DNA from 3 places in the Bradyrhizobium sp. SPXBL-02 genome. Region 2 is predicted to be linked to each of the others. Evidence: riboswitches for the same ligand, from Rfam matches in the RefSeq annotation. Region 2 holds a riboswitch; each other region holds the start of a gene.

Region 1 (3,573 bases), 3.0 Mb from region 2:
CGATTTCAGCGTCGAGGCCGCGCTCACCCCGGCGGAATTGGTCTTCGCCTTTGAGGCCGGCCAGCGCGCGGTGGCGCGCGCTGAGGCCGGCCGGCCTGATCTCTTGATCTTTGGCGAGATGGGGATCGGCAACACCACGACGTCAGCTGCGATTGCTGCGAGCCTGCTCGGTGTGAGCGCCGAAGAGATCGCCGGCAGCGGCACCGGCGTCGATGCGGCCGGCCGCGTACACAAGGCGCGGGTGATCGATGCGGCGATCGCACGCCATCGCGTCGCCGGAGCCTCGGTCGAGACAATCCTGTGCGCGGTCGGCGGCCTCGAAATCGCGGCGATCTCGGGCGCCATCATCGCGGCCGCGCAACGCCGCATTCCCGTATTGATCGACGGCTTTATCGTCTCGGTGGCGGCGCTGGCGGCGGCGCGGCTCAATCCCTCCTGCCAGCCGTTCCTGTTGCCCTCGCATCAATCGGCGGAGCAAGGACATCGGCTGGTGTTGCGCGCGCTGAACGTGCAGCCGCTGATCAGCCTCGATCTCAGGCTCGGCGAGGGATCGGGCGCCGCCATTGCGCTGCCGCTGGTGCGCTCGGCCTGCGCACTTCACAACGGCATGGCGACCTTTGCGCAGGCCAACGTACCGGATCGGCCTAGCTGATCCGCTGATTGACCGAGACGACGCGCCAGCCGCTGGCGAGCCGGTCGATCCGGGTCAGCGACAACGGATCGATCACGAAGCGCAACGCCGCTTCCGGTGCGAGATCGAGCGCGATGCAGAGCGCGGCGCGGATGGTGCCGGAATGGACGACCAGCGCCGCGGAGCCTGCGCCGATCCGCGACAGGCCGAGGCGGACGCGGGCGACGTGATCCGCAAAGCTTTCGCCGTTCGGCGGCCGTCCGCGCGCCAGATCGCGCCAGAACTGCGCGTAGATCTCGCCGCCGGTCGCGGCGAGCTCGTCATGCCGATGGCCGGTCCAATCGCCGAAATCCTGCTCGCGGAATTCGCTGACCAGCTCCGGTTCCAGCCCCAGCGCGCGCGCCGTCTCCACCGTGCGCCGCGACGGGCTGGCATAGCCGGCGACATCCGCGGGCAAGCGCTGCTTGAGAGCCGCCAATGCCGCGCGATCGCCGAGATCGGCCGGCGCATCGGCTGCATGGATCGTCCCGGCTACGCCCGCGACAACCGCGTGCCGTATCAACCAGAGGAAGGTCTCGCCTTCCATGCTCATCTCCAAGGAAGCTTGTGCGGTCGCCACGACGCCGCAACTGGGACATTGACTCTGTCTTGGTGGTAATCCTAGATGCTCGCGACGGTTTTCCCGAGAGGGAATGAAAAGGGAATGCGGTGCGGGGAAAATTGTCCCCAATGCCGCGGCTGCCCCCGCAACTGTGAGCGGTGAATCCTTCGTCACGAGCCACTGGGTCCTCGGTCCCGGGAAGGCGACGAAGAGGTCACGACCCGCGAGCCAGGAGACCTGCCGTCAGCCGTGGTCACACGCGAAGATGTCGGTCGGGGAGTACAGACATTCGGCTTCATCGGACGGCTGCAAGGCCAAAAGGTGAGACCTCGTTCGCTGTGACGTGCCACTGACGTCATACCGAGGTTTGTACCGTGTCTTCCATCCGTATCGCACGACCGCGCCGCGTCCTGCTGGTTTCCGCCGCGTTCACGTCCTTCGCCGTTCTCGATCCGCCTGCCGCTCTGGCGCAGCAGGTCCGAGAGCCGCTGCCACCCGTCGAGGTCTCGCCCGCCCAGGCGCGCAAGCCGGCCAGACCGGCAGCACGAGAGGTGGCGAGCGCGCGCCGCGCGGCAGCGCGCAGGCCGGCGGCGGTATCGGCAGCGCCAAAACCCGTCATGCCGGATCTGACGGCGCAAACGCCGCTCAACACCAATGCCGTTGCCGAAAGCGCTTCGCGGCTCGGCCTGACGGTGCGGCAGACGCCCGCGACCGTCGAGGTGATCTCGGCCGAAACCATGCGCGAGCAGGGCTATCGCACCGTGTCCGAGGTGGCGCAGGGCGCCGTCGGCGTCACCTCCGGCGACAACCCGGCCGAACCTTCCGCCTTCTCGATGCGCGGCTTCACCAATAGCCAGATCAACACACTCTACAACGGCATCAAGATCGGTCCGCAGAACATGACCTCGCGGATCGTCGACACCGCCAATCTGGAGGCCGTGGAATTCCTCAAAGGACCGGCCTCGCTGATCTCGGGCGAGGGTGCCGCGGGAGGCGCCATCAACTTCGTCACCAAGCAACCGCACACGGGAGCGATCCGCAACGAGGCAAATTTCTCCTGGGATTCGCTGAATTCGTTCCGGGCCCATTACGGCTCAGGCGGCAGCACCAATGTGCAAGGGCTGGACTATCGCTTCGACATCAGCCGTTCCACGCTCAACGGCTTTGCCGACGACACCAACGTCAAGACGTTCGGCACGTCCGGCCAGCTCAATTACCGGGTCTCCGACAGCCTCAAGATCTGGGGTGCGGTCGAGTATCGCGAAGACCGCTCGAAGGCCTATTGGGGCGCGCCGCTGGTGCCGGTCGCCTTCAGCGGTTCGCATGCGACGACGGGGATCGTCTCCGGCAATTACGTCTCGAATTACAACGGTACCAATCTCGGTGCCGTCACCATCGACGACCGCACCTTCAACACCAATTACAACGTTCTCGATAACCGCAACGTGGCGCAGGAAGTGTGGCTGCGCGGCGGCTTCGAGCTGAAGCTCGCGCCTGACCTCACGCTGAAAAGTCAGGCCTATGGCTATGGCGCCGAACGGACCTGGTTCAACAACGAGATCGAGGCATTCAACTCCACCACGAACCTGGTCGATCGCGAACGCTTCTATGTCGCCCATAGCCAGCGGCTGGTCGGCAACATCACCGACCTGATCTGGGATACCAACATCGCAGGATTCGACAACCGGTTGGTCACGACGCTCTCGTCGAGCTATCTCGATTTCGTCAGGCCCGGCGCGGCAAACTTTCCCGGAGATTCCGTTTCGCTGGTCGATCCCAACCGCGGCTTCTACGGCCTGCTCACGACACAGCAGCAGACCGCGCGCATCGACAACGAGGCGTTGTCGTTCGAGGACCGGTTGAAGCTGACGCGCAGCTTCGCGTTGATCGGGGGCCTGCGTGTCGAGCACATCGGACTCGACCGTAACTCGACCGACAAGGCCGGGCTGGAGAAGGCAGGCTTTCCGTACACCAAAGACTGGGCGCCGGTGACGGGCCGCATTGGCTACACCTGGGAGGCCGTGCCCGGCCTGACCTTCTTCAGCCAGTACGCCACCGGGGCCGACGTCGCAGCCAACAACATCTTCCTGCTGTTGCCGACCCAGCCACTGGACCTGACGACGTCGCGAACCTACGAGACCGGCGTCAAGCATCTGTTCTGGGACAATAGGGCGGAGTGGTCGTTCTCGGCCTACGACATCCTGCGCAAGAACGTCTATGCGGCGGCCGGCGGGCAGGCGCTCAATATCGCCGGGCGGCAGGAGTCCAAGGGCGTCGAGCTTGCCGCCTCGGTGCGGCCGATCGAGCCGCTTCGGTTGTGGGGCAACATCGCCTATGTCGA
Region 2 (3,573 bases):
GCTCGACACCTGGCGGAAAAGCGCAATCGTGCTGCTCGACCTTTCCTACGGCGGGCCGAAATGCCGCGAGAAGGGCAGGCGCACTGTTGCGGAGCCGTAAACATCACAACTGCAGACCGCGTATGTCTTGCAGTTGGTACGAGGCGTTCGACCGTACGGCAGCTGCGGTCCGATGTTGCTTTGCGCGACCGTCTACTAAGGCCTTCGGTCTCCTAAGTCTTCCTCTTCCTTTGGCTCGGTGCGTTGGAACCAGGATCCCGGAGGAAATTTAGCGATCCCCTTGGCAAAGGAGGATTGTGGCTCCCAATCTTGGCCTTCGCTCTTCTCGAAAGTGATGACCCCGTTGTGTGTAAAATAACGTGGTCCTTGGAGATCGCAATTCACCAAGAGCAGAATACGCCACAGATCGCCTTTCTCGTTCGGCTTGTCATTCCGCCTCGGTAAGTAGTCTACCCCAACAGGTTCAATGATAGTGCATCGGCCTTGCCCTAGAAGATCGCCGAGCCGGCCTTGCGGCGTAGTCACAAAGTTGAAGTTAGTCGGATCATGCAGAAAGCGAAGATTTGCGTTCCTTTCACCATCTGCGACTTCTCTGGCGATCAACGAGAGCGCTAGGGCGCGCCAGCCCAATTCCATGGGCTTCGCATAGGTTGACGCCAGTTCAGTCGTACCGTCGAGCGCAACTTTCCAGGTGATAGCGTACTGTTCGTCTGATTTGTTGTCTCGGTGCCTGGTCCATGAAACGAAAACATGGTCGTTTTCGCCAAGTTCAACGACGCCCCACGTCTGAGGGACGAACTGTGCCACCTTCGAGACATTGGAGATAATTTGTTCTATCGTCTCACCATCTTGTGCTCGCCAAGTTGACTTGAGTCTTTCGACAAGTGGCATGTCGCTTGCGCGAATAGGGTTGCTCATGGCAGCCGGCCAGGCTAGGCAGATTAGAAGTCCGCCCAAGTAACGCCATAGCGCGGATCTTCCAGACATTCTCTTCATAACCCTCGGCCTATCGCGTTTCATCCGTACATCTTTCAAAGCGGGCAACCTTGAACCTGCTATGAGCGAGCGCAAGAAGTTTACGGAGACGCGACGGGGGCACCCGCGGCTGTCCCGGCGCGGGCAGGAGCTCCCTCTATGTCACGCGCCGCTAACTTCCCTAACCAGCGACAGCGTCAATTGGCCGAGCTGGACATGTCCAGCAGGAGAGACTGGGCATGTCGAGGGGCTTGCATTCTTTGTGCCAGGCAGCAGGCGGAGATTTGCACGGGTTTTATCTCCATCTTGTCGACTTTCCGACCTACGCTCGTTTCGATGTCTCCATTCAGTGTATCGGCCGTAGTTTTGTGCATCCTAGTCCCGCACTCTAGTTTGCGGAAGAGGTGAACGCCCCGATGCCAAGTGCCTGATGAGAAGTGGGAGTGCGTTCGCAGTCATTGAACCGTGTGGTTCGCTATAGTTGCCGTCGGCGTTCGGCCTACATGATGGCGAGGCGAAGCCGACTCGACGAACTTGAAACTCTGGCTGGCACGACAATCAACCTGCTCGCCGCGTATCTTGCTAGATTGCGCCGCTTGCCTTGACCCATTCAATGCGGATCTTCTAGTCGAGGAAATGGCTGGCCAGCGGACGTGCTGGGCGAACCGCTGGAAATCGGAAGCCGCGTCGAATGCATTCTGCTCGAACCAGCGGTAATCCTCCCCGCGCAGGCTGGTTTTGTCCCTTTCATTGATGGGGCGGGGGGCGTCGCCTCAAGGCAGCTCCGATGCTCGCTCCGACATCTGACAAGGACATCTCTGATTGCGACCTGATTATAGAATCCGGATGCACGGTCATTCGCCTAGTAGATGTCGCAGATTAGCCTGGCACATAATCTGAGAGGTTGACGGAAGAGCCCTCCTGCCGATAATCCAAATCGTCGAGGTTCTCCGAATCACACTTGATCCGGAGCTAAGAGGGAAGCCGGTCCAAATGCCGGCGCTGCCCCCGCAACTGTGAGCGGCGAGCTACTGTCTAACGATGTCACTGAAGCCGCACGGCTTCGGGAAGGCCGGACAGCAGCGATGACCAGCGAGCCAGGAGACCTGCCCCGACGATAGATTGGTCCACGGGCGGGGTGTCTCGGTGGTGCGCCAAGCAGCCGTCGCGCCCGCGACTTCCTCTGCCTGCGTCCGCCATGGCCTCCGCCCCCAACAGGGGTTAACACTATGTCTCATCTCTCTCTTCCGGTTGCTACGCTCGGAACGCCACGCATCGGTCCAAGGCGTGAGCTCAAACTGTCTCTCGAGAGCTACTGGGCGGGAAAGATCAGCGAACAGCAATTGCTCGAGGACGCATCCGGCCTGCGCGCAGCGAACTGGGCTCGTCAGAAGTCTCTCGGCGTCACGGTCATTCCGTCGAATGACTTCTCGCTGTATGATCAGGTGCTCGATACAAGTGTTATGGTTGGCGCTATCCCAGAGATCTACGCCTCGAAAGGAGAATCCGTTTTCCTCAAGACGTACTTCGCCATGGCTCGCGGATCACAATGCGACGATCAGGATGCGGGTTGCCGTCTTGGCCCGCGGGGGTCTGGCGCACCCGCGCAGGAAATGACTAAGTGGTTTGATACTAACTACCACTACATGGTTCCCGAGTTTTACAGGGGACAGGAGTTCAGATTTTGCTCTCGCAAACCCATTGAAGAGTATGTGGAAGCAAAGGCTCTAGGTTTTCAAACCCGCCCTGTCCTGATCGGGCCCGTCACATTCCTAAAGCTCGGCAAGAGTGCCGATAGCGCGTTCCAGCCCCTCTCCCTATTGGATGATTTGATACCGGTCTATATCGAGGTTCTGCATGAATTGGCCGAACGAGGGGCAAGTTGGGTTCAGTTTGACGAGCCCTGCCTGGTCCTTGATCTGGACGAAGCGGTGCGAAAATCATTGCTACATGCCTATAACCGCTTCGCAAAGGAGGGACCGGCTATCAGGATCATGGTTGCCAGCTATTTCGGCGACCTAGGCGACAATTTGGATACAGCCTTGAGCCTCCCGGTTTCCGGTCTGCACTTTGATCTGGTTCGAGCGCCAGAGTTGTTGGATCAGATCGTCGCTGTCGGCCGAAGTGATCTCGTCATGTCGCTCGGGGTCATCGACGGCCGGAATGTATGGCGGTCGAACTTGTCGTCGCTCCGTCAGAGGCTGGAGCCCGCGATTGCGAAGCTCGGCAAGCACCGTGTGCAGCTCGCTCCATCCTGCTCGCTGCTTCACGTGCCGGTCGATGTTGAACTCGAGACCGGGCTCGCGTCTGACGTTAAGAGCTGGCTTTCTTTCTCGGTTCAGAAGATGCGCGAGCTTGCGATCCTGGCGCGGGTGCTCGCTGGCGACCAGAATGTCGGGCTCGCTCTAGCCGATTCGGAATGCGCTGTGGCCGCCCGCCGGACTTCGCCGAAGATCCATGACACCAATGTCGCTGCCCGGATGAGGGCGATCGACCAGACGATGCGTCGGCGGGCAAGCCCGTTTGACCGTCGTTCCGAGATCCAGAGGAAACGCTTTGGACTACCAGCGTTTCCCACCACGACGATCGGATCGTTTC
Region 3 (3,573 bases), 3.0 Mb from region 2:
GCGGATAGGCCGACACCCCCTGTGCGACGATGCCGTGGTCGCCCGCGAAGATGATGATCGGGACGCGCGCGGCGCGCGGCTGCTCGGTGGCCTGCAGGCCTGCGAGCTCGATCGCGAGCTGCTCCAGCCGGCCGAGCGCGCCCGTCGGCTTCGTCAGTTGCGCCTGCCGCGCAATGGCCGCCTCGCGATGGACCGCGGAGATTTCGGGGCAGTTCTGGGTGACCCATTCGGGAAGCATGCTGCCTCGCTCAACGCCTGCGTTTGAGAATGTAGCTGTCCATGATCCAGCCGTGCCGCTCACGTGCGTCCTGCCTCGCGGCGGCAATGCGCGAACCCACTTCGGTGAGCGCACCGGACATGAGGATCTGATCGGCCATGCCGAGATAGGCCCCCCACCAGATGTGAAGCCCAGCCGGATCGAGCGACTGGAACGCCGTGCCGCCGTCGAGCATCACCACGACTGTGTCGACGCCCTGCGGCCAGCCGCCTTCGCGCAAGCGCCGCCCCGTCGTGACCAGAAAGGGCTCGCCGATGTCGTTGAGCGGCAGCGCATGCGCCGCACACAGCGCCTGGATCGAGGTGATGCCGGGCACGACTTCGATTGTCGGCAACGGATTCAATCGCCGCGCAATGCGCAGCGAGGAATCGTAGAGCGACGGGTCGCCCCAGATCAGCAGCGCGACCTTGCCGTCACCGCCGAGATGGCTTGCAATGGTCCGCGACCACGTGGCGGCAACGGCATCGTGCCAATCGTCGACGCCCTTGCGATAGTCGGCCTCGGTCGCGTCGCGCACGGGAAGATCGAATTCGGCGATGCGCGTCGCCTTGTTGGTGAGCACGTCAGTGCAGATCGTCCGCCTGAGATCGGCGAGATCAGACTTCGCGCTCCCCTTGCGCGGGATCAGGACGAGATCGGCCGCGTTGATGGCGCGGGTCGCGGCGCGCGTGAGCTGCTCGGGATCGCCGCAACCGATGCCTATCAGAGAGAGCGTGAGCATCGGGCGTACGGGGCGACCATGACGGCCGCCCCTTGTCTCTTAAGCCGCGTTGTGCAGGCGAGGCGTGACGAGGCCAGGCGCGGTGACACCACGCAGAGACTTCGCCAGCGCCAGCACGGCAAGATCGGCCAGCGGCTCGATCACGATGACCAGTGCGTAGGACGCCGCGAACGTCGCGATGCTGGCGAGGTTGCTCATGGCGAAACCGGAACCATAGAGCGCCCAGAACGCCACCCAGGCGATCACGCCGGCCTGGTAGGTCGTCGAAAGCGCCAGCGCCTGCCGATACTTCAAATCAACATAGGCGCTGTTGCGCGAAATGATCCGGGCAGCGATTGCCTGGATCGCGAACAGCGGCACCAGCAGCGTGGTGACGTTCATGCCATATTGCGGGATGTCAGCGGGCTCGAAGAAAACGCCCTGGAGCAGCAGGCCGAGCGCAAGGCCGAAGGCCGCGGGAGCCGCGCCGAACAGCAGGAACAGTGTCGAGCCGAGAATGAAGTGCACCTCGGAGACGCCGACCGGGAAGTGCGGCAGGATCTCGAAGAAGGTGAAGACGAGAGCGGTGGTGGCGAGCGTCCGCGCCGCGAACGACACGACGCCCTGCTCGCGCACGGTCTCGACCGCAAGCTTCAAGGCAACGCCGCCTGCGGCGATTCCGGTTGCGTAACTCAACACGAGCTTGGCGCCCGTCACGACGCCGGGTTCGATATGCATGGCTCAATTCCTTCCTGCCGTCACACCCGACGGCCTTGGCCTCAACACGTGCACGGCCGGTCTCCTGGCTCGCGGTTCACTGGGTTCTCCGGCCTTCCCGGACCTTGCAGTCCAGTGGCGGTTCGGAGCCCCTCACCGCTTACAGTCGCGGGGGCGGCTGGGGTTTTGGGCGCCGCAACTTGGTCCGCCCATCCCCATTCCCGATTATGCTCCGGCGCTTTGCGCCGCGTCGAGCACCATGCCGCTCTTGTGTGCCCCTTTCGCATTGCGGGCGTCAAGGGGCGAACCGCTGCCGGAGCCGTCATGCCGGATATTCTCCCGCCAGCGCGCCGAACAGGATCACGGCGGCGGTGGAAGCGGCGCCGCCGCGGCCAAGCTGCTCGGCAAGCTCGGCAATCGTGGTACGGACCAGCCGTTCGTCGGGACGCCCGAGAGATTCGGCGAACAGCGCCGGGGTGCTGGGGGCGAGACCGTGCGCGATCAATTTTGCGGCAAGCGCCGGAAAAGTGCGCCGGCCCATATAGACCACGGTCGTGGCCTCGGGATCGGCCAGCGCGGCCCAATTCAAATTGGGCGGCAACTCGCCGGTGACATCAGCACCGGTGATGAACTGCACCCGGCGGGAGGTATGCCGCCGGGTCAAGGGAATGCCGGCCTCGGCGGCGGCGACACAGGCGGATGTGACGCCGGGAACGATCTCGTAGCCGATGCCGGCTTCGCGCAGTGTTTCCAGCTCCTCCTCGAGCCGACCGAAAATGCCGGCATCGCCGGACTTGAGGCGCACCACGCGCGCGCCGGTTGCGGCGTAGTCGACCAGGAGACGGTTGACGTGGTGCTGCTTGGTCGAAGGACGCCCGGCCCGCTTCCCCACCGCGACGAGATTGGCACCGGGCCGGGCGAGATCGAGGATCGCGCCGGAGGCAAGGTCGTCATAGAGCACGACATCGGCCTCGCGCAGCCGCGCGGCGCCCTTCACCGTGAGGAGCTCGGGGTCGCCGGGGCCGGCGGAGACGAAAGAGACAAAACCGCTCACCGGTCCTCCGCGATCAGATGGAAGAACGTGCCCGTGGCATGGCCACGGCGCGAGCCGGTCTCGGCGATGACCGCGCCGGTGGCGTCGTGCACGACGGCCAGTGGCGTATCGGGTTGGGCGAGGATGGTCGAATAGTGGAATTCGTGGCCGCGCAAGCGCGCGCCCGGCCGATGCCCCGGCATCGGCGCGGCGAGTTCGGCAAGACGATAGCCGAGATGCATGCGGCGCTTGGCAAAGCTGGTCTCCAGGCCGAGCAGTCCCGCCATCTCATGGCTGATACCGTCAGCGTCGGTGAGGCCTGCGCCCAGCACCATATAGCCTCCGCATTCGCCATGCACGGGCCGTGTCTCGGCGAAAGCGCGCAAGGAGCTGCGAAAGCGCGCATTGGCCGCGATCGTTCCGGCATGCAGCTCGGGATAGCCGCCCGGCAGCCAGCACACGTCGGCGCTCGCATCGGGCGCTTCGTCGGCCAGCGGCGAGAACGGCACGATCTCCGCGCCCGCCGCGCGCCAGGCTTCCAGCATATGCGGATAGACGAAGGAGAATGCCGCATCGCGGGCCAGCGCGATGCGCTGCCCGGGCGGCGTTACGTTCATGTCGTTCGCCGCAGCTTGCGGCGACCATTTGCCTGCCGATTGCAACACCGCATCGAGGTCGACGTGCTCCGCTACGAAGCGCGCAGCCTCGTCGATCAGCTTGCCGATCTCGGCCTGCTCCTCGGCCTGCACGAGGCCGAGATGCCGCTTCGGCAGGCTGATCTCGGCGTGACGCGGCAGCGCCCCGAACACTTTGATGCCGGCCTCGTTCAGCGCGCGCCGCACCAGA

Evidence for each region. Region 2 has a riboswitch for cobalamin ahead of metE (5-methyltetrahydropteroyltriglutamate--homocysteine S-methyltransferase). Riboswitches for the same ligand answer to the same signal wherever they lie in the genome.
Region 1: it holds a riboswitch for cobalamin, as region 2 does, so the genes downstream of both, ACNJYD_RS25035 (TonB-dependent receptor) here and metE (5-methyltetrahydropteroyltriglutamate--homocysteine S-methyltransferase) in region 2, are expected to answer to the same signal.
Region 3: it holds a riboswitch for cobalamin, as region 2 does, so the genes downstream of both, ACNJYD_RS25055 (energy-coupling factor ABC transporter permease) here and metE (5-methyltetrahydropteroyltriglutamate--homocysteine S-methyltransferase) in region 2, are expected to answer to the same signal.

Annotation. Positions count from the first base shown of each region.
Region 1 covers NZ_CP182474.1:5,329,528-5,333,100, reverse strand. The annotation lists gene cobT (nicotinate-nucleotide--dimethylbenzimidazole phosphoribosyltransferase) at 1-652, shown strand, start outside; gene ACNJYD_RS25040 (histidine phosphatase family protein) at 645-1,217, opposite strand; cobalamin riboswitch at 1,289-1,491, shown strand; gene ACNJYD_RS25035 (TonB-dependent receptor) at 1,607-3,573, shown strand, end outside.
Region 2 covers NZ_CP182474.1:2,311,465-2,315,037, forward strand. The annotation lists gene ACNJYD_RS10500 (nodulate formation efficiency C protein) at 196-918, opposite strand; cobalamin riboswitch at 1,902-2,103, shown strand; gene metE (5-methyltetrahydropteroyltriglutamate--homocysteine S-methyltransferase) at 2,205-3,573, shown strand, end outside.
Region 3 covers NZ_CP182474.1:5,333,264-5,336,836, forward strand. The annotation lists gene cobT (nicotinate-nucleotide--dimethylbenzimidazole phosphoribosyltransferase) at 1-238, opposite strand, end outside; gene cobF (precorrin-6A synthase (deacetylating)) at 249-998, opposite strand; gene ACNJYD_RS25055 (energy-coupling factor ABC transporter permease) at 1,038-1,715, opposite strand; cobalamin riboswitch at 1,753-1,971, opposite strand; gene cobA (uroporphyrinogen-III C-methyltransferase) at 2,017-2,748, opposite strand; gene ACNJYD_RS25065 (cobyrinate a,c-diamide synthase) at 2,745-3,573, opposite strand, start outside.